DNA from 3 places in the Anaerostipes sp. 494a genome. Region 2 is predicted to be linked to each of the others. Evidence: predicted binding sites of a transcription regulator. Region 2 holds the regulator's gene; each other region holds the start of a gene.
The links. Region 2 encodes HrcA, which represses chaperone genes, less so after heat shock. Its sites were predicted from a motif close to TGTTAGCACTCNNNNNNNNNGAGTGCTAACA; they were not measured.
Positions count from the first base shown of each region.

Region 1: a site for HrcA is predicted at 3,942-3,972, ahead of groES (co-chaperone GroES). Genes of this name have one in related genera too.
Region 3: a site for HrcA is predicted at 2,870-2,900, ahead of clpB (ATP-dependent chaperone ClpB). Genes of this name have one in related genera too.

Region 1 is NZ_MJIF01000001.1:1,436,027-1,443,865, reverse strand. It holds gene BHF70_RS07285 (TipAS antibiotic-recognition domain-containing protein) at 1-326, shown strand, start outside; gene BHF70_RS13030 (TnpV protein) at 362-598, opposite strand; partial or broken gene BHF70_RS07275 (transposase domain-containing protein) at 877-1,020, opposite strand; gene BHF70_RS12670 (AAA family ATPase) at 1,058-1,606, shown strand; gene BHF70_RS07265 (hypothetical protein) at 1,939-2,523, shown strand; gene BHF70_RS07260 (hypothetical protein) at 2,581-3,156, shown strand; gene BHF70_RS07255 (MarR family winged helix-turn-helix transcriptional regulator) at 3,363-3,794, shown strand; gene groES (co-chaperone GroES) at 3,994-4,278, shown strand; gene groL (chaperonin GroEL) at 4,332-5,951, shown strand; gene BHF70_RS07240 (flavodoxin family protein) at 6,032-6,556, shown strand; gene BHF70_RS07235 (MarR family winged helix-turn-helix transcriptional regulator) at 6,571-7,071, shown strand; gene BHF70_RS07230 (citrate/2-methylcitrate synthase) at 7,049-7,839, shown strand, end outside.
Region 2 is NZ_MJIF01000001.1:165,697-173,535, forward strand. It holds gene BHF70_RS00940 (M56 family metallopeptidase) at 1-958, shown strand, start outside; gene BHF70_RS00945 (hypothetical protein) at 973-1,425, shown strand; gene BHF70_RS00950 (hypothetical protein) at 1,532-1,717, shown strand; gene BHF70_RS12575 (hypothetical protein) at 2,028-2,555, shown strand; gene BHF70_RS00960 (hypothetical protein) at 2,574-2,801, shown strand; gene hrcA (heat-inducible transcriptional repressor HrcA) at 3,030-4,061, shown strand; gene grpE (nucleotide exchange factor GrpE) at 4,078-4,653, shown strand; gene dnaK (molecular chaperone DnaK) at 4,713-6,575, shown strand; gene dnaJ (molecular chaperone DnaJ) at 6,598-7,746, shown strand.
Region 3 is NZ_MJIF01000001.1:1,063,400-1,071,238, forward strand. It holds gene BHF70_RS05375 (ClC family H(+)/Cl(-) exchange transporter) at 1-80, shown strand, start outside; gene clpB (ATP-dependent chaperone ClpB) at 207-2,789, opposite strand; gene BHF70_RS05385 (alpha/beta hydrolase) at 3,002-3,781, shown strand; gene BHF70_RS05390 (alpha/beta fold hydrolase) at 3,816-4,745, opposite strand; gene BHF70_RS05395 (DUF6612 family protein) at 4,882-5,688, shown strand; gene BHF70_RS05400 (citrate/2-methylcitrate synthase) at 5,810-7,177, opposite strand; gene BHF70_RS05405 (amino acid ABC transporter ATP-binding protein) at 7,217-7,839, opposite strand, start outside.

The DNA.
Region 1 (7,839 bases), 1.3 Mb from region 2:
AACATTTTACAGAAATTATGGAACAACAAATGTCTAGTGATGCCAAAGAAATTGGAGAGCAAAGTGATACACTTTATGCTAAATTGGTTTCTGACAGAACAAAAGATATATCATCCAGTGATATACAAGATATTGTCTCTGAAATTGATGATTTTTTGCACAAGCATGCATCTGTTGATTTAGATAGAAATAGTTATTGGACTGCCATTACTGATGCTTACAAAAGCGATTATGTAAAAAACATTACTGATGCAAAATATGGTTTAGGTGCGTCTGAGTACATTGTGAAAGCATTTCAATATTATGTAGACAATAGACAGGAGTAATTATCCAGTTCCAAGTGCTAGCAGTAACATAATTACTATATGTAAATCAATTCAGATAGTACAATTTCCCTAGCAGCAGATTGGATATTATTCATTGCGCGAACCCAAGCCATCTGGTCAGTGGATTTAAGCTGTTCAGTGATACCTTGTGTTTGTGCCATCTGTCCCATAAGCATATCCATTCGCTCTTGTGCTACTTCATTTGTGTCGGCGAGATGTGTGGTTAAAGAGCCAGATAAAACAAAGTGAAATCGAGATGGGCATGGCGGGATATGTTATATGTCGCGGGACACACCAAATTATCCTAAAAAGGGCAAAATGATTATTCTAATAGCAGCAAACAAAGCGAAGAGGACCAAACCTCAGCAGCGAATGTTTGCTGCTGTTTTTTTGATGCGTAAGCGCATAGTTTTAGGGTGTACCCTGTAAATAAAATCTGAAACCCTGTGCTAAGATGTCAGACATGCGAGTATTTTACTCCATTTTATTTGCAAGTTTCCTGAGCCAATTCGCTCCATAGGGCAAATCACTCTAATTCCTCGTCTGACATTTCAACACTTGGACGATGCTCCAAAAGAAAGCTCAGATATTTATGCGGATTGAGTTCATTAGCTTTGGCTGTTTCTATCATAGAATACACTTTCATGCTGGCATCCGCACCGGCTGGAGTATCACTGAAAAGCCAGTTTTTCTTGTTATGTGCTTGAGAACATAACAAGAAGAACTGGCAGATGATCGACACCATTCATGGAGCAAAAGCATCTGCAATTATCTATCCAATTGATTTTGCAATGATGTCTGACGGTGCAAAAAGAGTGTTTATGATTTTGACAAGGATTATCTTGGCAAATGTATCCCTGATTGCAATTGAGGAGCCAGAAAATTCTGTTCATCCAAGTTTGTTTCAAGCTTATATACGAATTATGCATAAATGTTTGTATTTCTATCATATTGAAACATATCTGCGAGATAATACGCCGTGTAATATTGAAGATGTTAAGCTGGATGATATGATTACATTTCGTGTGTTGGAGAATAAACGGTCGTTGCTTAAAAACAATACTGAATGTTGCGAAAAAATAAAACCCGACCAGCTCGTGAGGACAATGCCGATTGTGACAATGAGTTCTTCAACAATGGAGGTTACACTTGGTGATGAAAAGAAAATATGCAGTTTGTATGCACTTAAGCAAGTAAATGGTGAGGTAGAGTTCGAATTGTGTGGCAGGCATTTTAAGGTGGCTGTTTTATCAGGTTCGATACGTGAAATATTAAAGTGAAAATAGATTAATCCAGTATACTAGGACAAAATTAATTACAAAAAACGTAACAGGTTGTTTCATGATTCTTTATGAATGAAATAAGTGATATAATAAAAATATAATGATGTGCACAAGGTGAGCATAAGATGAATAAGTTTTACAATTAAGATGAAATATTTTGATTGGAAGGGGAAAAGGATTCTGTTTTAGAGTTGGGAAATAGGAGAGATAGCAATATAAAAGATGTATAAAAGACTATTTTTACATATTATATAGAACCTAATTCGCCAGAAGCTGAAAAAATTCGTTCACATTTTTTGCTTGTTGAGTATGAAGAAAATTCGGATAATTTGGAAGTAACAGATCATGATATAGATGTTGAAGGTTTTTCGACAATTAGAATAAATAAAATAAAAACGGATAATTATGCGGAGATATATTCGAGCATTGCTAAATTGCAGTTGCCTGTTTCTGCGATGGATATAAGAAAAATTCAAACAGCTGTTAAAGAGATATATTTTGGTGGATGTATTAAAGTTAGTATTACAAATGACTTAGATGAATTAGAAAATGTTGATAAGGTTATGATACAATCGCAACAGTTTTTCCCGATATATGCATTCGCAAAGATTGATCCAAGTATTAAAAGAATAGAAAAATTAAAAAAACAGCAGAATAGCAAATTAGAAGCTCTAAAACGACAAATTGAGCAAAAATTTGATGTGAAAGAAACAACACTTGAAGATATACTGAACAATGAAAGTTATGCGATGACTTATAAAAATCAAATTATTGCATATGCATTGTTGAAAGGTAATTTCATGCCTGAAGATATAGAGGAGTACTTGAAAACATTGAGTGGTGAAATTGGTAATACGACGGATTATAGAAGGTTGTTGTGTGCATATGATTATGTAAAATATTCATGTGACTAAAATTATTGGATATTTTAGGAATATAAAATCAGAAAAACGCAGGAGAAATAAGAAAGAATGTTAAAAGAATTTTTGAAAAAACATGGATATAGGATTCATATAAGTATAAATATAGGTGCTTTACTTATGGGTGTGTTTATGACCTTTATCGGTGCATATAGTCCTATATGTGGTGCGACACAGAATGATACCAGGATGACAATAGGAACAGTTTGTATAGCGGTATGGTTCATTATGTTTCCTACAATCAGTAGAGATAGAAAAGATAAGATTATGACTGCTATGGGGTTACACGCATTAATAGTTGCTGTGATACTAATGATTTTTGTTTTTGAGGTGAACTATTTTCTGGGAAACATGGAACGTGGAAAATGGTATTGTGATGTGTTATTCTGCTTAGGCGGAATAGTAGTATTAGCTTATTTTTTGTATGTGCTAATGGGATTTATAAAAACATTTTTTACATTGGTAGTTAAAGCTAAAGAATTTATTTTTCCTAAATTACATAAAGAAGTGTCTGGCGTAATAAATGTTATTGAAGCTATTACTGCTGGGGTTTTATCAATTATCGCATTTGGTGCAAGTATTTTTGGAATAGTGAGATTAGTTAAACAATTTGTAGACATATTCTGAAATAGTAGTGACACAAAATGACAATACAAGTCAGGCTGTTTTTTATAGGAAAGTTCGATTTTCGTAGAACGCTTAATGGAAAGGGATACACTGGAAAGAGATATCATAAGCTAAGCGAACTGGATAAGGTGTTTTTGGTACTTGAAATAATAATACTCCAATGCTAAAATATTTAAAATTAAAGTATTGGAAGGTAGGTGAGGGAAATGGATGAGCAATTAGAAATCGCATTAAAAGGCGGTGATTTCAAACATTTGATGGAAAGCCGTTTTTCAGTGATAAAAAAAGAATATGATTTAAAGAAAGTAGATATTGAAGTGTTGTATTATCTTTCAAGGTCTGCTAATGAAAATACACCGACTGATATTTACAGGAAACTGAAGTTGAATCGTGGACATGTATCACAGGCAATCGATGATCTATACCGAAAAGAATTGATTACAGCAGTACCGGATAAAAATGACAGGAGATATATGCATTATCTGGTCAGTGATAGTGCAGGAGTAATCATAGCAGAGATAGCAAAAATTAAAAGAGAACTGGATCAGCAGATTTTTCAAGGAATTTCCCAGGAAGAAATTGCCGCTTATAAAAAGACAACAGAGAAGATATTTAGAAATATCCAGAAACTGATCTGAACATCCGCAGAGAGAATTTTTTACTCTCTGCTTTTTTTATAAAAAAAGATAAAATCTATTGACAAGAGCAATAAAATGTTGTATAACACTTTAAAATTAAACAATTTAAAAATAATGCTTCTAAAGAAGCAAAATTTTTTAGACTTTCGCTAGCACTCAAAAGAAACGAGTGCTAACAAAGCGGAAAGGAAGGCAAAATATGAAGTTAAAACCATTAGGAGACAGAGTTGTTTTAAAACAGCAGGAGGCAGAGCAAAAAACAAAATCCGGTATTATCCTGCCTGACAGTGCAAAGGAAAAACCACAGGAAGCAGTTGTGATTGCTGTCGGACCTGGAAAAGAGGATAACGGAAAAATAGCTGCAATGCAGGTAAAAGAGGGTGATAAAGTCATTTATTCCAAATATGCAGGAACAGAAGTGAAGATGGATGAGGAAGAATTCATTATCGTGAGCCAGAATGATATTATCGCTGTTGTAGAGTAAAGACAGCTATAAAAGTATGATACAGATACGAATAAAGAAAGAAGGAATTTAAAATGGCAAAGGATATATGTTTTGATATTGATGTAAGAAAAAAGATGGAAGCAGGCGTCAATAAGCTGGCAGATACAGTAAAGGTAACAATCGGACCAAAAGGAAGAAATGTAGTTCTTGATAAATCTTATGGGGCACCGCTCATTACCAATGATGGTGTGACGATTGCCAAAGAGATTGAATTGGAAGATCATTATGAGAACATGGGTGCACAGCTTGTAGAGGAAGTTGCAACAAAGACCAATGATACAGCCGGTGATGGCACTACAACAGCGACTGTACTTGCACAGGCTATGGTACAGGAAGGGATGAAGAATATTGCTGCCGGTGCAAACCCGATCATTTTAAGAAAAGGAATGAAGGCTGCAGAAGATGTAGCAATTGATGCAATCCAGGGAATGAGCTATCCGGTAACTGGAAAGGATTATATAGCAAAAGTAGCTTCGATTTCCGCTGGGAATGAGCAGGTTGGGGAAATGATAGCAGATGCAATGGAAAAAGTCGGCGAGAATGGCATCATCACCATCGAAGAATCCCAAACAATGAATACAGAAATTGATGTAGTGGAAGGTATGCAGTTTGATAATGGATATCTGTCTTCTTATATGTGTGATGATAAGGAAAAAATGGTCTGCCATATGAATAACCCATACATCCTTATCACGGATAAGAAGATTTCCAATATCAAGGATATTCTTCCAATCCTGGAACAGACTGCTCAATCAGGAAAAGAGCTTTTGATTATTGCAGAAGATGTTGAGGGGGAGGCACTGACTACCCTTATTGTAAACAAACTGCGTGGAACCCTGAAAGTCGTCGCAGTGAAAGCACCGGGCTATGGAGATAATCGGAAAGAAATGCTTCAGGATATTGCAGTGCTTACCGGAGGTCAGGCAGTTCTTGGTGATCTTGGAATGGAACTGAAAGATGTAACTGTGGATATGTTGGGACGTGCGAAGTCTGCAAAGATTACAAAAGAAAATACCGTTATTGTAGATGGAGAAGGTGAAAAATCTGCTATTGATGAACGAATTGCTTCTATTAAACGTCAGATAGCAGAAACTACATCGGATTATGACAGAGACAAGCTCATGGATCGTGTGGCAAAGATGGGTGGTGGAGTTGCCGTGATCCGTATCGGAGCTGCTACGGAGACAGAAATGAAGGAAGCCAAATACCGTATGGAAGATGCCTTAAATGCAACAAGAGCAGCCGTATCAGAGGGAATTATCGCAGGCGGCGGATCTGCATATATCCATGCACAAAAAAGAGTAGAAGAAGTTGTAGAAGAACTGAACGGAGACGAGAAGACCGGGGCCAAGATTGTATGGAAAGCACTGGAAGCACCGCTTCGTACAATTGTGGAAAATGCAGGGCTTGAAGGTTCTGTTATTGTGAATAAAGTAAAAGAGAGTACGGAAGGAACCGGTTTTGATGCTGTCAGCGAGGAATACGCAGATATGATGCAGAAAGGTATCATTGACCCGGTTAAGGTTACAAAGAGTGCACTTCTTAATGCAGTCAGCGTATCTGCGACATTGCTGACAACAGAGGCAGCTGTTGCGGATATCAAAGAAAAAGAACCTGCTATGCCGGATGGTAATCCAGATATGGATTATTAAGGAAAACAAAGCTGCTATTGTAAGGGAGTAACTGGACGATGAGGTTGCTCCCTTTTTTACTATATCGGAGGTTAAAATAAATGAAGTACGCAGTCATCTACCAGTCAAAAAGTGGGAATACGAGAAAGATAGCAAGGGAGATTTACGAAGCAATTGATTCAGATGAAAAAGAAATCTATGATATCGACAGCAAAGGAGAAGTACCAGAAGCAGATCTTTATTTTGTAGGATTTGGAATACGTAATGGAATCTGTGGTGTGGATATTCTGGATGTTTTGGAAGAACTTCCGGAAAGCAGACTGGCCTTTTTTGCAACTTGTGGTTTCCTTGCAACAGAACAGTACAGAAAAAATCTGGAGAAAAGGTTGGATGTATGGATTCCAGAAGAAGCAGAGTATATGGGAATGTTTTTATGCCAGGGTAATGTGAAACCAGATAATCGTGCAACAATTATAGAGAAGATGCCGCAGCAGGCGGACAAGCTCCGCCAGATGTTTGAAGTAGGAAGCACACATCCGGATGAGGATGATTTAAGCAGAGCATGCCAGTATGCACGGGAAATACAGCAAATGGCTGAACGCAGTGGGTCAATTCCGATATGGTAAGGAGAGTGAGATACATGGAAGAAAATAAAAAAGAAATAGATGTACTAAAACTTGGGAATGAGCTGACACTTAGAAGATACCTTTTTAATAAAATAAAAGCCAGTCACCTGATTAATGAAGCTGATTATATTGTGTTGCATATCATTCAGGATACAGGAAAAGAACAAGAAATCTATGAAGGAAAAACGTATCTGAAAGATTTATCAGAAAAAATGCAGATTACAATCCGCCAGGCTTCAAAACTAGTAAGTAGACTCAACGAGCAGGGACTTGTAAAATGGTCCCACGATGGAGATGGCAATGAGGGTACTTATGTTACTATTACGGATCAGGGAATAAAATTGTTGGAACAGCAGCAGGCCATTTTTAAAGAATATTATGGAAATGTTATTGAAAAATTCGGAAGGGATAATCTGATTGAACTTTTAAATCTTATGAAACAGCTGGAAACTATTATGCACAGTGAACAGGAGAGAATGGAGGGTGAAGAGAATGCTGACAGAGGAGATGAATAAATATACCAGTGAGGCACAGAAAATCTGTATCAAAAATGATAGCATTGCACCTCGGCTATATGATGAATATGATGTGAATCTTGGCCTGCGTGACGAGAAGGGTAATGGTGTGCTCACAGGACTTACTAAAATTTCAAAAATTACGTCCTCAGATCTTGTAAATGGTCAGAAAGTTCCGGCGGATGGAAAACTCTGGTACCGAGGGTATCAGGTTCCGGAATTGATTCGCTTATTAGGGGAAAATGAATTGGGATTTGAGAAGATAGCATATCTTCTTCTAATGGGAGAACTACCGGATGAAGCAAAGCAGGCAGAGTTTGTCAGACTGCTTGGAGAATGCCGGACATTGCCGACGAATTTTACTAGGGATGTTATCATGAAGGCCCCGACGGAAGATATCATGAATTCCATGACAAGAAGTATTCTGACGATTGCCTCTTATGATGAAAGAGCAAAGGATACCAGTATCCCAAATGTACTAAGACAAAGTATGCAGCTTATCAGTGAATTTCCTCTTTTGGCAGTATACGGATACCACGCATACAATCATTATGAAAAGCAGGCAAGTATGTATATACATCAACCGGACCCGAAACTTTCCACAGCGGAAAATCTGCTTATGATGCTTAGACCGGATAAACAATATTCACAGGTGGAGGCAAAGGTATTAGATACGGCACTGATTCTTCATATGGAACATGGAGGAGGAAATAATTCTACCTTTACAACCAGAGTGGTAACATCTTCCGGTTCTGATACCTATTCTAC
Region 2 (7,839 bases):
AGCCGGAAGTCCTATGCTATATGGAATTTTTCAGCCGAAAGTCATTCTTCCGAAGGAGTATAAAAAAGAAGAATTGGAGGTTATTTTTTATCATGAATTGATGCATGTAAAACATCATGATCTGATATGGAAACAATGGACGAATGTTACCTGTTGCATCTACTGGTTTCAACCGATGGTAAAAAATTTGTTTGAACAAATGGATCAGTGGGGAGAGACCTATTGTGATATGGCGGTTAGCGAAAGAATCCGGGATATTAAATATTATTTTACCGTGATTATAGATATTTCTATGGAAGTACCGGTATATGGAGTTTATACAACTGCCGGACTGTATGAAAATAAAGAATTGCTAAAATTGCGAATGAAGCGAATGCAGTCTTACCGAAAGCAAAAGGTACATAAAAAAGGAGTGGCAGCACTTTTACTGTTCGTGGTTCTGGGAATCAGTGCAGGAACCGTGACGGTATCGGGGGCGGCATTTGTAGAGGGATATAATATTGTATATGAAAAGACGGATATTGATTTAGAAGAAGCCGGGTTTGTAGAAGTAAAAGACACACCGAGAATCCGGGGCGGGAAAGAACGGAATCATCCGAATCCGGGAATTCGAAAAGTGACGACGCGGAAAGAAAAACCAAGACCGGAAAAGGCAGAATCAGTAGTTTGGGATGTGGTACCGGGAGAAAGAATACAGACGGAACCGGGATATTTGAAAAAAGGAATGGAAGTAGAAATTGCTGTATCGACCGGTTTTGAGGAAGAGAACCCTGAGACGCAGGTATCTATCGGAATTATTGATTCTCAAGGAAAGGAAACTTATGCAGAAAAAGGATTTGACTTTTGTAGAATATTTACAATAAAAAAAGACGGTTATTATAGAGTTTTTATGGAAAATTGGGGAAAACAAATGGGAGATTTTGGAGGATATTATTGCGTCAATGTGAAACAGAAATAAAAAAGGAGATAGGTATGAGGTGGAAAAAAGGATTATGTATTATGATGTCAGTATTATGTTTCTTTGGAATAGGGAATAAGGTAAGTGCAGCGGAGAATTCTAATGCGGATTTGGAGTATTCTTCGGTGATTCTGGAAGATGGATTTACGGAAGAATGGACAGAAGATACAGGGATTTCTCCGTTTGCCGTAAAGACAGGAGTGAATTGGACGGTAAAGCCAAAAACTTTGAAAAAGAGCGGGGGATTTAAGAAAAAGGCAGGAAGCACAATTGAAATTAAAATTAGTGTGAAGCCGGAGAAAAAGGTTTTGATTGGTATTATAAGAGGAAATACACAAAAAATTTATCAATCTACGACAATGGGAGTTTATAAAACATTTAAAATTAAGGAAACGGATACATATCATGTGTTTGTTCAAAATTGCTCATCTGGCAGTATTCAGGCGATTGGATATTATAGGAAATAATGATATAGTACTGTTCAAAATACAACAAGTAAAGTGACTAAAATTTTAGTTGTGTTAACTGGAGGATAATGTTATAATAAAGAAAATAAATGAAATTTAGGAAAGAATGAAGAATATTACGAATAAAATATTTAACTCCTGTGCATTTCAGGGTACCAGTATCATAGATGGAGATGCATTGAAAACCTATGTGAATATAATGAGAATGGTGGAGAATATGAAAGGATTATTAAGAATCAAAAACTGTAAAGGTATTTTTTGTGGTAACGTTTTTATTTATCTGTGGAACTAAAATTGGATTTTTTTGTGATATTTTGATGGAAATTGGGTGCATATGGATTGCCTGAGTGGCATTTTGTTTAGAAGAAGAAAGGAATGGTGATGCATATGATTGATAGAAAATCCATGTAATACAAAGGGTGCCAGCCTATTTTGTATCAAATAGATACAAACAACGTATCACATGGATACTCATATTGTAACAGAAAGTTTGAAAAATACAAATGTAAAAAAGATACTTTTTGACTGTATGATAGGAGAAAGATTATGAATAAGAAAAAATAATATCTTTTATAATAGCTGTATTTGTAAGTTTTACATCTGTGCCAGTTGCAGCAAATGTGGAACAGGAAAACGAGACAATAGTTCAAACAACTCATTCAATAAATACAATTTCTGCTTCTGCGGATTTAGTCTATCAATTAAACAAAGCATCGATTATGTTAGGAAATGGAACTATTAGCGAGGAAGAATATGCAGCCATACTTATTGATATCTATAATTTGGATAATAATATTATTAACAAAGAGAATGTGCTAAAAAGAGCTAGTAGTTCATACTATCCAGAAGTTCAATGTGGATACATTAATTATTCGGGTGTGAAATACTTATATAAAACAGGATTAAAAAAAGCTAAGACTGCTTCAGGTGCTATTTCCTTGTTGATTAGTGCAATACCTGGATGTGGATGGGGACTTTCAGCTGTTGCTGTAGCTTCTTCATATGGGGGCTACTCATCCTTGGAGAAAGCAGTTCATAAAGCTTATAGTAAAAAAAAGGGAATAAAAGTATACTATAAAATTCATAAAGCAGTTACAAGTATGAATAAGGTTAGATATGTTGTTGGATAAGATAGGGAGATGGTTATTATGAAAAATGTATTTAAGTTTAAAACATTTCGAAAAAATAGTATTTTTTTATGTTGTTTTCTAGTTGTGATTTCCTTATTGGACTATTTTGACAAAACAATTCCATCTACTATCGATGAAATCATAACAAAAGACATATTACTTTTTATTCTGTATTTTTTACTATGTTTTATGATTGATGTGGTAAAAGAGAAAAGGAATAAGAAAAATAAAAAAAGTAAAGAATAGAAAATGAAGAAATTAGCTGCCACAGTCCTTGGTTTTAAGGACTGTGGCAGCTTGTTGTATTCTAAAGTTTTATGTCTGAACGCAAATATCATTTTATGCTTCAGAATAGATTAGAAAAATTTCAAAAAAATGTTTAGAAAAGGTTGACAATAAAAAACAAAAGTGATACCTTAAACATAGATGTTAGCACTCAGTGTTATTGAGTGCTAATAACAGGGAGGGAAAGATATGGAATTGAATGATCGTAAAAAGTTAATATTAAAAGCGATTATTGCCAATTATCTCGAAACTGGTGAGCCGGTAGGATCAAGAACCATTTCCAAACATCCGGATCTGAAGCTTAGCTCAGCTACCATTCGTAATGAGATGGCGGATCTGGAGGATATGGGATTTATTCTGCAGCCTCACACGTCAGCAGGTAGGATTCCTTCCGATGCAGGATATCGTTTTTATGTAGATCAGCTGATGATGGAGAGAGAAACTGATCATGAAGAAAAACAGGCATTAATTCAAAAAGTAGATAAGATGGAAGTCTTATTGAAACAGGTGGCTAATGTACTGGCAAGCAATACGAATTATGCAACAATGGTTTCTTCGCCTCATTATCAGAATGTAACATTAAAATTCGTACAGCTGTCTCAGGTAGATCACAGACATTTGCTGGCAGTTATAGTGACACAAGGGAACATTGTGAAGAATAAAATGATTTCTGTAGAGGAACCATTGTCTAATGAAGATGTTTTGAAGCTGAATGTATTGTTGAATACATTTCTGCAGGGACTTTCTTTACGAGATATTAATCTGGAACTGATTCAGACGATGCGTGATCAGGCTGGAATCCGACAGGATGTTTTGGAGCGGATTTTAGAAGAAGTTGCCAAAACGATTCATGAAGCAGACCGAATGGAAATATACACAGGAGGTGCTTCCAATATCCTGAGATATCCTGAACTTGGTAATCCGGATCGGGCAACAGAGATTCTGGACACATTAGTGGAGAAAAAGGCATTAACGAAGCTGGTGGATACTACATTAGGTCAGGATGACAATCATCATGGAATACAGGTATACATCGGAGAAGAATCACCGGTACAGAATATGAAAGACTGCAGCATTGTAACTGCAACCTATGAGCTTGCAGAGGGCGGCACAGGAACGGTGGGAATCATCGGACCAAAACGTATGGATTACCGAAAGGTTGTAAAGACTTTGAAGGATCTTACAGAAGAACTTGACGATATTTTTAGAGAAAAAACCTGAGAAAGGAAGTGAAGGAATGAAAGAACAAGAAAAGAATATTCAGGAAGAAGAAAAAGACGTAGAAGAAACTGCGAAAAATATAGAAGAACCAGAAACAGTAAAAGAAGATTCCAAGGAGGAAACTCCAAAGGAAGAAACTGAGGAAGATCAGACAGCAAAACTGGAAGCAGAAATTGCTGACTGGAAAGACAAATATCAGAGACTGATGGCAGAATTTGAAAATGCTAGAAAGCGTACAGCAAAGGAAGCAACACAGCGCTATGATATGGGCGCTATGGGAGTCCTGGAAAAACTTCTTCCAGTAATCGACAATTTTGAGCGAGGGCTGGATGCAGTTTCTGAAGAAGAAAAAGATACAGCATTTGTTCAGGGAATACAGCAGATTTACAAACAGTTAATGTCTGTATTTGATGATCTTGGAGTTTCTGCCATGGATGCAGAAGGAAAAGAATTTGATGCAAATCTCCACAATGCAGTGATGCATATAGAAGATGAAGCATATGGCGAGAATGTTGTAGCAGAAGAATTGCAAAAAGGATACATGTACAAAGAAAACGTACTTCGCCACAGTATGGTAAAAGTAGCAAATTAAAGCCGTCAGGCGATATATTGTTTTATAAATTTTAGATAGATTTTAGGAGGAAATAGATCATGGGTAAAATTATTGGTATTGACTTAGGAACAACAAACAGTTGTGTAGCAGTTATGGAAGGTGGAAAACCTACCGTTATTACAAATGCAGAAGGAATGAGAACAACACCATCTGTTGTAGCATTTACAAAAACAGGAGAACGTGCAATTGGTGAACCTGCAAAACGTCAGGCAGTTACAAATGCAGAAAAGACAATCTCATCCATTAAAAGACATATGGGAACAGATTATAAAGTAACAATTGATGACAAAGCATATTCTCCACAGGAAATCTCTGCAATGATTCTTCAGAAATTAAAATCTGATGCAGAAAACTATCTGGGAGAAAAAGTTACAGAAGCTGTAATTACAGTTCCTGCATACTTCAATGATGCACAGCGTCAGGCAACAAAAGATGCTGGTAAGATTGCAGGACTTGATGTAAAACGTATTATTAATGAACCAACAGCAGCGGCTTTATCTTATGGACTTGATAATGAAGATGAACAGAAAATCATGGTATATGACTTAGGTGGTGGTACATTTGATGTATCTATCATTGAAATCGGTGATGGAGTTATTGAAGTATTATCTACAGCCGGAGATAATAAATTAGGTGGAGATGACTTTGATAATGTAATTACACAGTATATGTTAGATGAGTTCAAGAAACAGGAAGGTGTAGACTTATCTGGAGATAAGATGGCTATGCAGAGATTAAAAGAAGCTGCTGAAAAAGCTAAAAAAGAATTATCTTCTTCTACAACAACAAACATTAACCTTCCATTCATCACTGCAACAGCTGAAGGACCAAAACACTTTGATATGAACCTGACAAGAGCTAAATTTGATGAACTGACAGCAAGCCTTGTTGAAAGAACAGCAGGTCCTGTAAATGCTGCTTTAAATGATGCTGGAATGACAGCTTCTGAATTAAGCAAAGTATTATTAGTTGGTGGTTCTACACGTATCCCTGCAGTACAGGATAAAGTACAGCAGTTAACAGGAAAAGAACCTTTCAAAGGAATCAACCCAGACGAATGTGTAGCAATCGGTGCATCTATCCAGGGTGGTAAATTAGCAGGAGACGCAGGTGCGGGAGACATTCTGTTACTGGATGTAACACCATTATCACTTTCTATCGAAACAATGGGTGGTGTGGCAACAAGACTGATTGAACGTAATACAACAATCCCTACTAAGAAGAGTCAGATTTTCTCAACAGCAGAAGATAATCAGAGTGCAGTAGATATTAACGTTGTTCAGGGTGAAAGACAGTTTGCAAAAGATAATAAATCTTTAGGAAGATTCAGACTGGATGGTATCGCACCTGCAAGACGTGGAGTGCCTCAGATTGAAGTTACATTTGATATTGATGCAAATGGTATCGTAAATGTATCTGCAAAAGATTTAGGAACAGGAAAAGAACAGCACATTACAATTACAGCCGGATCTAACATGTCTGATGAAGATATCGATAAAGCTGTAAAAGAAGCTGCTGAATTTGAAGCACAGGATAAAAAACGTAAAGAAGCAATTGATGCAAGAAATGAAGCTGATTCTATGGTATTCCAGACAGAAAAAGCTCTGGAAGAAGCAGGAGACAAAGTAGATCCAACAGAAAAAGCAGCAGTTGAAGAAGACCTGAAGGCATTAAAAGACCTGGTAGAACAGACAAAAGATCAGGAAATGACAGATGCACAGGTTGAAGATATGAAAGCTAAAAAGGAAAAATTAATGACAAGTGCACAGAATCTGTTCGCTAAAATGTATGAAGCAGCTGCTCAGGCTCAGCAGGGAGCACCAGAAGGTGCAGCAGATGCAGGGCAGACAGCAGGTGGAGCAGATGATAATGTAGTCGATGGTGATTACAAAGAGGTTTAAGATAAAGAGAAGGTAGACGAATATGGCAGATAAAAGAGATTATTATGAAGTACTTGGTGTAGACCGGAATGCTTCACAGTCAGACATTAAAAAAGCCTACCGAAAACTTGCAAAGAAATATCATCCTGATACTAATCCAGGAGACAAAGAAGCAGAAGCAAAATTTAAAGAAGCTTCTGAAGCATATGAAGTGTTAAGTGATTCTGAGAAAAAAGCGCAGTATGACCAGTTTGGTCATGCTGCCTTTGAACAGGGAGCCGGCGGATTTAACGGTGGCGGATTCGGCGGATTTGATTTCGGCGGAGACATGGGTGATATTTTTGGTGATATTTTCGGAAGTATGTTTGGCGGCGGTCAGAGAGGCGGTGCCAGACAGCAGAATCGTCCTGCACAGGGTGCACATGTCCGTGCAAGAATTCATGTTACTTTTGAAGAAGCCGTTTTTGGTACATCAAAGAAAATTGAAATCACATTAAAGGATGAATGTAGTTCCTGTCATGGAACAGGAGCGAAAGCCGGAACAAGTCCGGAAACCTGTCCGAAATGTGGAGGCCGAGGTCAGATAGTTTATACTCAGCAGTCAATGTTTGGAACTGTTCAGAATGTACAGACCTGTCCGGAATGTCATGGAACAGGAAAAGTCATAAAAGAAAAATGTCCGGAATGTCATGGAACAGGATATACCAGCAGTCGTAAGACCATAGAGGTTACTGTGCCGGCAGGTATCGATAATGGGCAGAGTATCAGAATTCGTGGAAAAGGAGAGCCTGGAGTAAATGGAGGACCAAGAGGAGACCTTCTGGTAGAAGTTATTGTAGAACGTCATCCTAAATTCCAGCGTCAGGATGCAACCATTTATTCTACAGAGCCAATTTCCTTTACGCAGGCTGCACTGGGAGCTACAATAAAAATTCCTACAGTGGATGGCCCATATGAATATACCATCAAACCTGGAACTCAGACGGACACAAGAATCCGATTAAAAGGTAAAGGTGTGCCAGCGGTTCGAAATAAAAATGTTCGAGGAGATCACTATGTTACATTAGTTGTTCAGGTACCAGAACATTTAAGTGGAGAGCAGAGAGCAGCACTTCAGAAATTCCAGGAAGCTATGGGAGAAGTTCCTAAAAAGGAAGAGCATAAAGGATTTTTTGGAAAACATAAAAAATAAACCAAAAGATGATGACTCCTCACAGATATTAATCTGTGAGGAGTTTTATATTTTCATATTATATGATGACATGTATAAATTTCCTTTATATGG
Region 3 (7,839 bases), 900 kb from region 2:
TTGCATTGATTGACGAAAGTTATCTTGGTATGGTAACCGAAAGTATCCAGTTAATCTGCGGAGAAATTACTCCAGAATAGGGATCAAAAGGGACTTGCTCCGCTTTGCATGCCGATGTACAGCAGTTTCAACTGCTTTTCTAATGAAATATAAAAAATCCGGCGACAGATACCAAACGGTTTCTTCGCCGGATTTTTTCCATTTTCTTATTTTACTCTTGCTGTCAATTGTCCATTTTCCACATCAATCAAAATGGTATCTTCTGCATCTACACCATCACTTAAGATCAGACGTGCAGCCAGTGTTTCTACACTCTTTTGCAGATATCTCTTCAGAGGTCTTGCTCCATACATTGGATCATATCCATTATCTGCAATAAATCCCTTTGCAGATAAAGTGAGTTCTACTTTTAGCTCTTTGTCTTCCAATCTACGATTTAAATCTTTTACAAGCAAATCAATGATATTTGTAATATTATCTTTTGTCAGCGGTTTGAATAGAATTGTTTCATCCAGACGGTTTAAAAATTCCGGACGGAAATGATTCTTCAAATCTGCCATTACCATATTCTGTGCTTCCTCTGTAATATTTCCCTGACTATCAATACCTTCCAGTAAATAAGAGGAACCAATATTAGATGTCATAATTAAAATGGTATTTTTAAAGTCTACAGTTTTTCCTTTGGAATCGGTAATTCGTCCATCGTCTAATACCTGCAATAATACATTAAACACATCTGGATGCGCTTTCTCAATTTCATCGAATAATACAACTGAATATGGTTTTCTTCGAACAGCTTCTGTTAACTGTCCTCCTTCCTCATATCCAACATATCCTGGAGGTGCTCCGATCAGTCTGGCAACAGAATGCTTTTCCATATATTCGCTCATATCAATTCGCACGATATTCTGCTCATTATCAAATAAGCTTTCTGCCAATGCCTTTGCCAGTTCTGTCTTACCTACACCAGTTGGTCCAAGGAACAGGAAAGAACCGATTGGTTTACTAGGATCTTTGATTCCTGCTTTAGAACGAATGATAGATTCTGTTACCAGTTCTACAGCTTCATCCTGTCCTACAACTCTTTCGTGAAGTACCTGATCCAGATGTAATGTTTTCTGTCTTTCACTTTCTGTTAATTTTGCAACTGGAATTCCTGTCCATCTGGAAATAATCTTCGCAATTTCATCTTCTGTTACGCTTTCACGTACCATAGAACGATCTTCTTTTGACACACGTTCTTCCTCTTCTTCCAGCTGTTTTTTCAATTCCGGTAATTTTCCATACTGAAGTTCTGCTGCCTTATTCAGGTCATAATTTCTCTGGGCAATCTGAATTTCACTATTGACTGCTTCAATTTCTTCTCTTAACTTGGAGACTTTTTCTACTGAAGCTTTTTCATTTTCCCATTTTGCTTTTCTTGCTTTGAAATCTTCACGCATTTCAGCAAGTTCTTTTTGAAGCTCTTCCAGACGTTCTTTGCTCAAACGGTCATCTTCTTTTTTAAGAGCCGCTTCTTCAATCTCCATCTGCATAATCTTTCTCTGAACTTCATCAAGTTCAGCAGGCAAAGAATTTATCTCTGTCTTGATCATAGCACATGCTTCATCCACCAGGTCAATGGCTTTATCCGGCAAAAATCTGTCAGTAATATATCGATTGGATAATGTTGCAGCAGCAACAAGAGAACCATCTGTAATTTTTACACCATGATACACTTCATAACGGTCTTTGATACCTCTTAAAATAGAAATCGTATCTTCTACTGTCGGCTGATCCACTGTAACCGGCTGAAAACGCCGTTCCAATGCCTGATCTTTTTCAATATACTGACGATATTCATCTAATGTAGTAGCACCAATGCAATGAAGTTCTCCTCTGGCAAGCATTGGTTTCAGCATATTTCCTGCATCCATAGCCCCATCTGTTTTACCTGCACCAACAATGGTATGCAGCTCATCAATAAACAGGATAATCTGACCATCGCTCTTCTTTACTTCCTCCAGAACTGCCTTTAGACGCTCTTCAAATTCTCCTCTGTATTTAGCGCCTGCCACAAGAGATCCCATATCCAGTGAAAAAATGGTTTTATCTTTCAGCTGTTCCGGAACATCCCCGCGAACAATCCTCTGTGCAAGACCTTCCACAACTGCAGTTTTACCTACACCAGGTTCTCCAATTAATACCGGATTATTTTTAGATTTTCTGGACAGTATTCGAATCACATTACGAATTTCACTATCACGTCCGATTACCGGATCCAGTTTCTGCTCTCTGGCGCGTTTTACCAGATCGTAACCATATTTCTCCAGACTGTCATAAGTAGCTTCCGGATTATCACTGGTTACTTTCTGACCTCCACGTACTGTAGATAATGCCTGAAGAAATCTCTCTCTGGTAATTCCATACCCTCTGAAAAGCTCTTTTACTATTTTATTCGGGTGCTTGATCATTGCCAGGAAAAGATGTTCTACGGAAACATATTCATCTCCCATAGCCTTCATCTCATCTTCTCCATGCAAGAGAACCTGATTCAGATCATTGCTCATATAAACCTGACCACCAGATACTTTAGGCTTTTTAGCCAGCAGTTCCTGAACCTGCCCGATAAATGCTTCCTTATTAATATTAATCTTCTCCAGAAGACTGGATATTAAACTTTCATCTACTGTTAGCAGACTATATAGAAAATGTTCCTGATCTATTTCCTGATGTCCATAATCATATGCAATCTTCTCACACTGATTAACTGCTTCTATGGACTTCTGAGTAAACTTGTTAATATTCATGATTATCCCTCCTTTAATCTATCTTATCCCAAAAGTCTGGGTTTTATCCTTTTATGTTCTATTTGTAATATAACACCGATTATTAGCACTGTCAAGAGTCGAGTGCTAAAAATGTGATTTGCATTTCTTACTTTTTTATGTGATAATAATCTTCATAATATGCTTTTGTATTTCGTATACAATACGCAGATCAACAGAAAGGAGATTACACCATGATTTTACAACACGACCTTTTATTTACTCCAACCGGACAGATGCGTACATTACATATTTATTTACCTGACAATTATGACCAGACGAATGAACGCTATCCTGTAATGTACTTTTTTGATGGTCATAATCTATTCTTCGATAGTTATGCGACATATGGAAAGTGCTGGGGGCTGAAAGAATTTATGGACCAGTGGGAAAAGCCTATGATTATCGCAGGAATCGAATGCGGACATGTAGGCGATGAACGTTTAAGTGAATACTGTCCATATGATGTTAAGAAAAACAAACACTTTGAAGATATTAATGGAATTGGTGCACAGACAGCTCAGTGGATCGTAGATGAGGTGAAACCTTTTATTGATAAAGAATATCGTACATATTCTAACCGTCAGTGTACTGCTATCGGCGGTTCCAGCATGGGTGGATTAATGTCTCTTTACACAGTAATACATCACAATGATGTATTTTCAAAGGCAGCATGTCTGTCCAGCTGCGTTTCTATCTGTCAGAAAGGATTAAAAGCTGAGATTGATAAAACTGATTTAAGTCCTGATACAAGAATCTATTTATCCTGGGGTACAGATGAGCTGAAACCTTCCAAAGACAAACCAAAATATAATCCAAACAGTTATATGGCACGTTGTAACAAAATGTATGCAAATAAACTTGACAAAAAAGGTGTTACAACACGTCTCTACTGTCAGGAGGGTGGACATCACTGCGAGGCAGACTGGGAAAAGCAAAATAAAAAATATATGGATTTCCTCTGGATGGAATAACAAATCGGACAAGTCCTCTTCAGCTCTCTGCATTTTACTGCAGAGAGCTGTTTTCGGCTGTGGAGAGAAAACTTAATATAACATTATATACCTTTTCCACATCATCTTCATTTAATATTTCATGTCTCCTGTTTAAAAATAAAGTTCCCTGTACATGATTATAACCCTGGTGTTTCAGGAAATTAATTGCCTGTGTAAATTGTTTTTTAGAACCAATACAAGGATCTTCTGCTCCTGCAATAAACAGAATCGGAAGAGATGGATGGCGAAGATCCCATCCCTTTTTGCTATATGTATTTTTCATCAGTAAAAACAAATTCAAAAAACCATTATTAGTAAACATAAATCCATCCAATGGATTTTCATCATATTTTTTTACATTTTCTTTGTTATAGCTAATCCATCCGTTAGGTGATTCATCCTTTTCAAGAATTTTACCATATGTAAAAAATGCTATTTTATGAAATAAATTTCCCGGTTTTTTATCCCCGAATCTGCACATGATTTTTGCAAGTCCCACTGCAAATCCCGCCATGGGATTTTCACTTGGACTTCCACATACAACCAGTGAATCCAGTTCTTTATCATATTTTTTCAAATAGCATCTCACCACTAAAGATCCCATGCTATGTCCAAATAAATGATACGGAATTCCCGGATATTTCTTCTTCATCCACATAGTCAGCTGATGAGCATCATCAACAATGGCTTCCCCTGTATCATCATAAAAATACCCCAGATCTCCATCACTGCGGATACTCTTTCCATGTCCCCGATGATCATGTATAACCGTTACATACCCTTGTTCACAAAGAGTTTCCATAAAAGCAATGTATCTTTCTTTATGCTCTGCCATTCCATGACATATCTGAATAATTCCTTTGGGCGCTCCCTCTGGCTCCATTAAAAGAACATGCAATTCCAGCTGATCTACATCTGACATTAGATAAAAAGACTTCTCCATAAGCATCACCTCCAGTTTTAGTTTAGTTCCTATAATTTCCAATGTCAAATATTTCTCTGTTTACCCACATGACAAAATGGCATATAATATAAGTAAACAAAATAGCCATCTGGCTGACATTTAAAAGGAGGTATCTATGCAAAAGAAAATCAAACAAATATCTGCACTTTTACTTGCATGTATTCTTATTTTTTCCGTGACTGCATGTGCAAAAAAACGTACCCCAAAAGAAGTTCTACAAGCTAGCATAACAAAATCTAAAGACATGACTTCTGCTGATATGGCAGGCAAAGCAAAATACAAGATCGAATCGTCAACATCATCCAGTATGAATTTCACTATGGCTTTCACCGCAAAAGTAGTAGATTCAAACAAAGATACCATGAAAATGAGTATGGATACTTCCATGTCTGTTCTGGGACAATCTATTAATTTTAAAATGTACTATTCTGATGGATACTATTATATGAATGGTAATGGTACCAAGCAAAAAATAAAGATGAATATCTCAGATATGAAAAAACAGGTAGAAAATATTACCGGAAGTTCCTCAATACCTGCAAAATATTATACAGATTTAAAACTTTCAGAAGATGACGGCAATCAGGTACTCAGCTACAAGCTAAGTAAAGATGGGCTGAATAAATATGTAAACAGCCTTTTAGCTCAGGCAGGTTCTTTAACAGGCAGTTCCGATGCCACATCTGAAACAATGGATGAATCCATTAAAATCAGCAGTTTTTCTGGAAAACGTACTTTAGATAAGGATGATAATATTTTAAAAGAATCTGTTAAAATGGTAATGGAAAGCAGCACTGGCGAAGATGGAAAAATCACCATATCCATGGATATATCCTACAAAGATCCTGGAAAGAAAGTAACCGTTACCCTCCCGGATGATCTTGACTCATATCAGGAAGATTCATCTTCCACGGCACAATAAATGTAAAACACAAATACAGCAACAAAATCAATCTGATTTTGTTGCTGTATTATATTTTCCAAGACTCACTGTCTGATACAATATTCCTTAGCTGACTATCCTGATTACTTTGTACATATTATTATCTTTCATCCAATGGCACATATTCTGTAGCAGGCGCAACAGCCTTGTATGCCGGACGGATAATTCTATTTCCATTAACCAGTTCTTCCATTCGATGAGCAGACCATCCCGCAATACGCGCAATGGCAAACAATGGTGTATACAACTCGTGTGGAAGTCCCAGCATACTGTAGATAAATCCACTGTAGAAGTCAATGTTTGCACTGACTCCTTTATATATTTTTCTCTCTTGGGCTATGACTTCTTTTGCCAGACGTTCGACGGAAGTATACAAATGATATTCTTTCATTCTTCCTTTCTCTTCAGATAACTGTTTTACAAATCTGGACAAAATCTTTGATCTAGGGTCAGAAATTGAATATACTGCATGCCCCATACCATAAATAAGCCCTGCTTTATCAAATGTCTCCTTATGAAGTAGTTTTAAAAGATATTCACGAATCTCATCTTCATTTTCCCAGTCTTTAACATTTTCTTTTAAATCATCAAACATCTGAACAACTTTAATATTTGCACCACCATGCTTTGGTCCCTTCAAAGAGCAAAGAGCTGCCGCAATAGCAGAATATGTATCTGTTCCTGAAGAAGAAACCACATGAGTCGTAAAGGTTGAGTTGTTTCCTCCACCATGTTCTGCATGAAGTACAAGTGCCATATCCAGAAGCTTTGCTTCCAGCTTTGTATAACTGCTATCTGGTCTTAACAGATACAGTATATTTTCTGCAGTAGATAAATTTTCCTGTGGCAAATGAATAAACAGGCTCTCTCCTCGCTCATAGTGAGAATATGCCTGATAACCATATACTGCAAGTACCGGGAATAATGCAATCAGCTGAATGCTCTGTCTCAATACATTAGGCAATGAAATATCACTGGCATGATCATCATAAGAGAACAGTGTAAGAACACTTCTTGCTAATGTATTCATCATATCACGGCTTGGTGCCTTCATAATAATGTCACGCACGAAATTTGTTGGCAACTGACGATATTCTGAAAGCATATTCTTAAATGAATCTAATTCATCTGCGTTTGGAAGCTCTCCGAATAAAAGAAGATACGCAACCTCTTCAAATCCGAAACGATCCTCTGAGATAAATCCCTCTACGATATCTTCAATATCAATTCCCTGATAATAAAGCTTTCCTTCACATGGCACTATTTCACGATCAACCATTGTGTATGACTGTATCATGGAAATATTGGTAAGTCCAGCTAATACACCTTCTCCATTTTGTTTCCTGAGTCCTCGTTTTACGTCATATTTCTCAAAAAGCTCCCCATCTATCTTTTTGTTACATTTTTCTGCAAGCTGTCTAATTTCAGGTGTTACCTCTGAAAACTTGTTAGGCATATCCTTTACCATAGTATCTCCCTTCTAAAATACGATTTCTGTGTTACAACATTACTGTATGTCATGGTATTTGCCAAGGAACTCTCGTGTTCTCGCATTTGATGACTGGAACACTTCATCCGGAGATCCATCTTCCACAATGATACCTTTATCCATAAAAATGACTCTGTCTGAAATTTCTTTCGCAAAAGCCATTTCATGAGTTACGATTACCATAGTCATATGCAGATCTGCCAGAGATTTTATTACTTTTAAAACCTCTCCGGTCAGTTCCGGATCAAGTGCAGATGTGGGCTCATCAAAAAAGAGAATCTTGGGCTCCAGTGCAAGAGCACGGGCGATTGATACTCTCTGAGACTGTCCCCCTGATAATTCACAGGGATATGCATCTGCCTTTGCTTCTAATCCAAGCTTTCTCAACAGTTCCATAGCTTTCTTTTTAGCTTCTTCTTTTGGAACACCAGCCACACAAACCGGCGCTTCCATAATATTTCTTAAAACACTGTAATGTGGAAACAGATTAAAATTCTGAAATACAAATCCTGTTTCCATTAAAATACTCTTCTGCACGTCTTTCCCTGCATAAACAGGAACTCCATTCTGAGTATCCACCAATGTTTTTCCATTGATTTCAATAGTACCGCTGGTTACTGTTTCCAGCTGATTCATACATC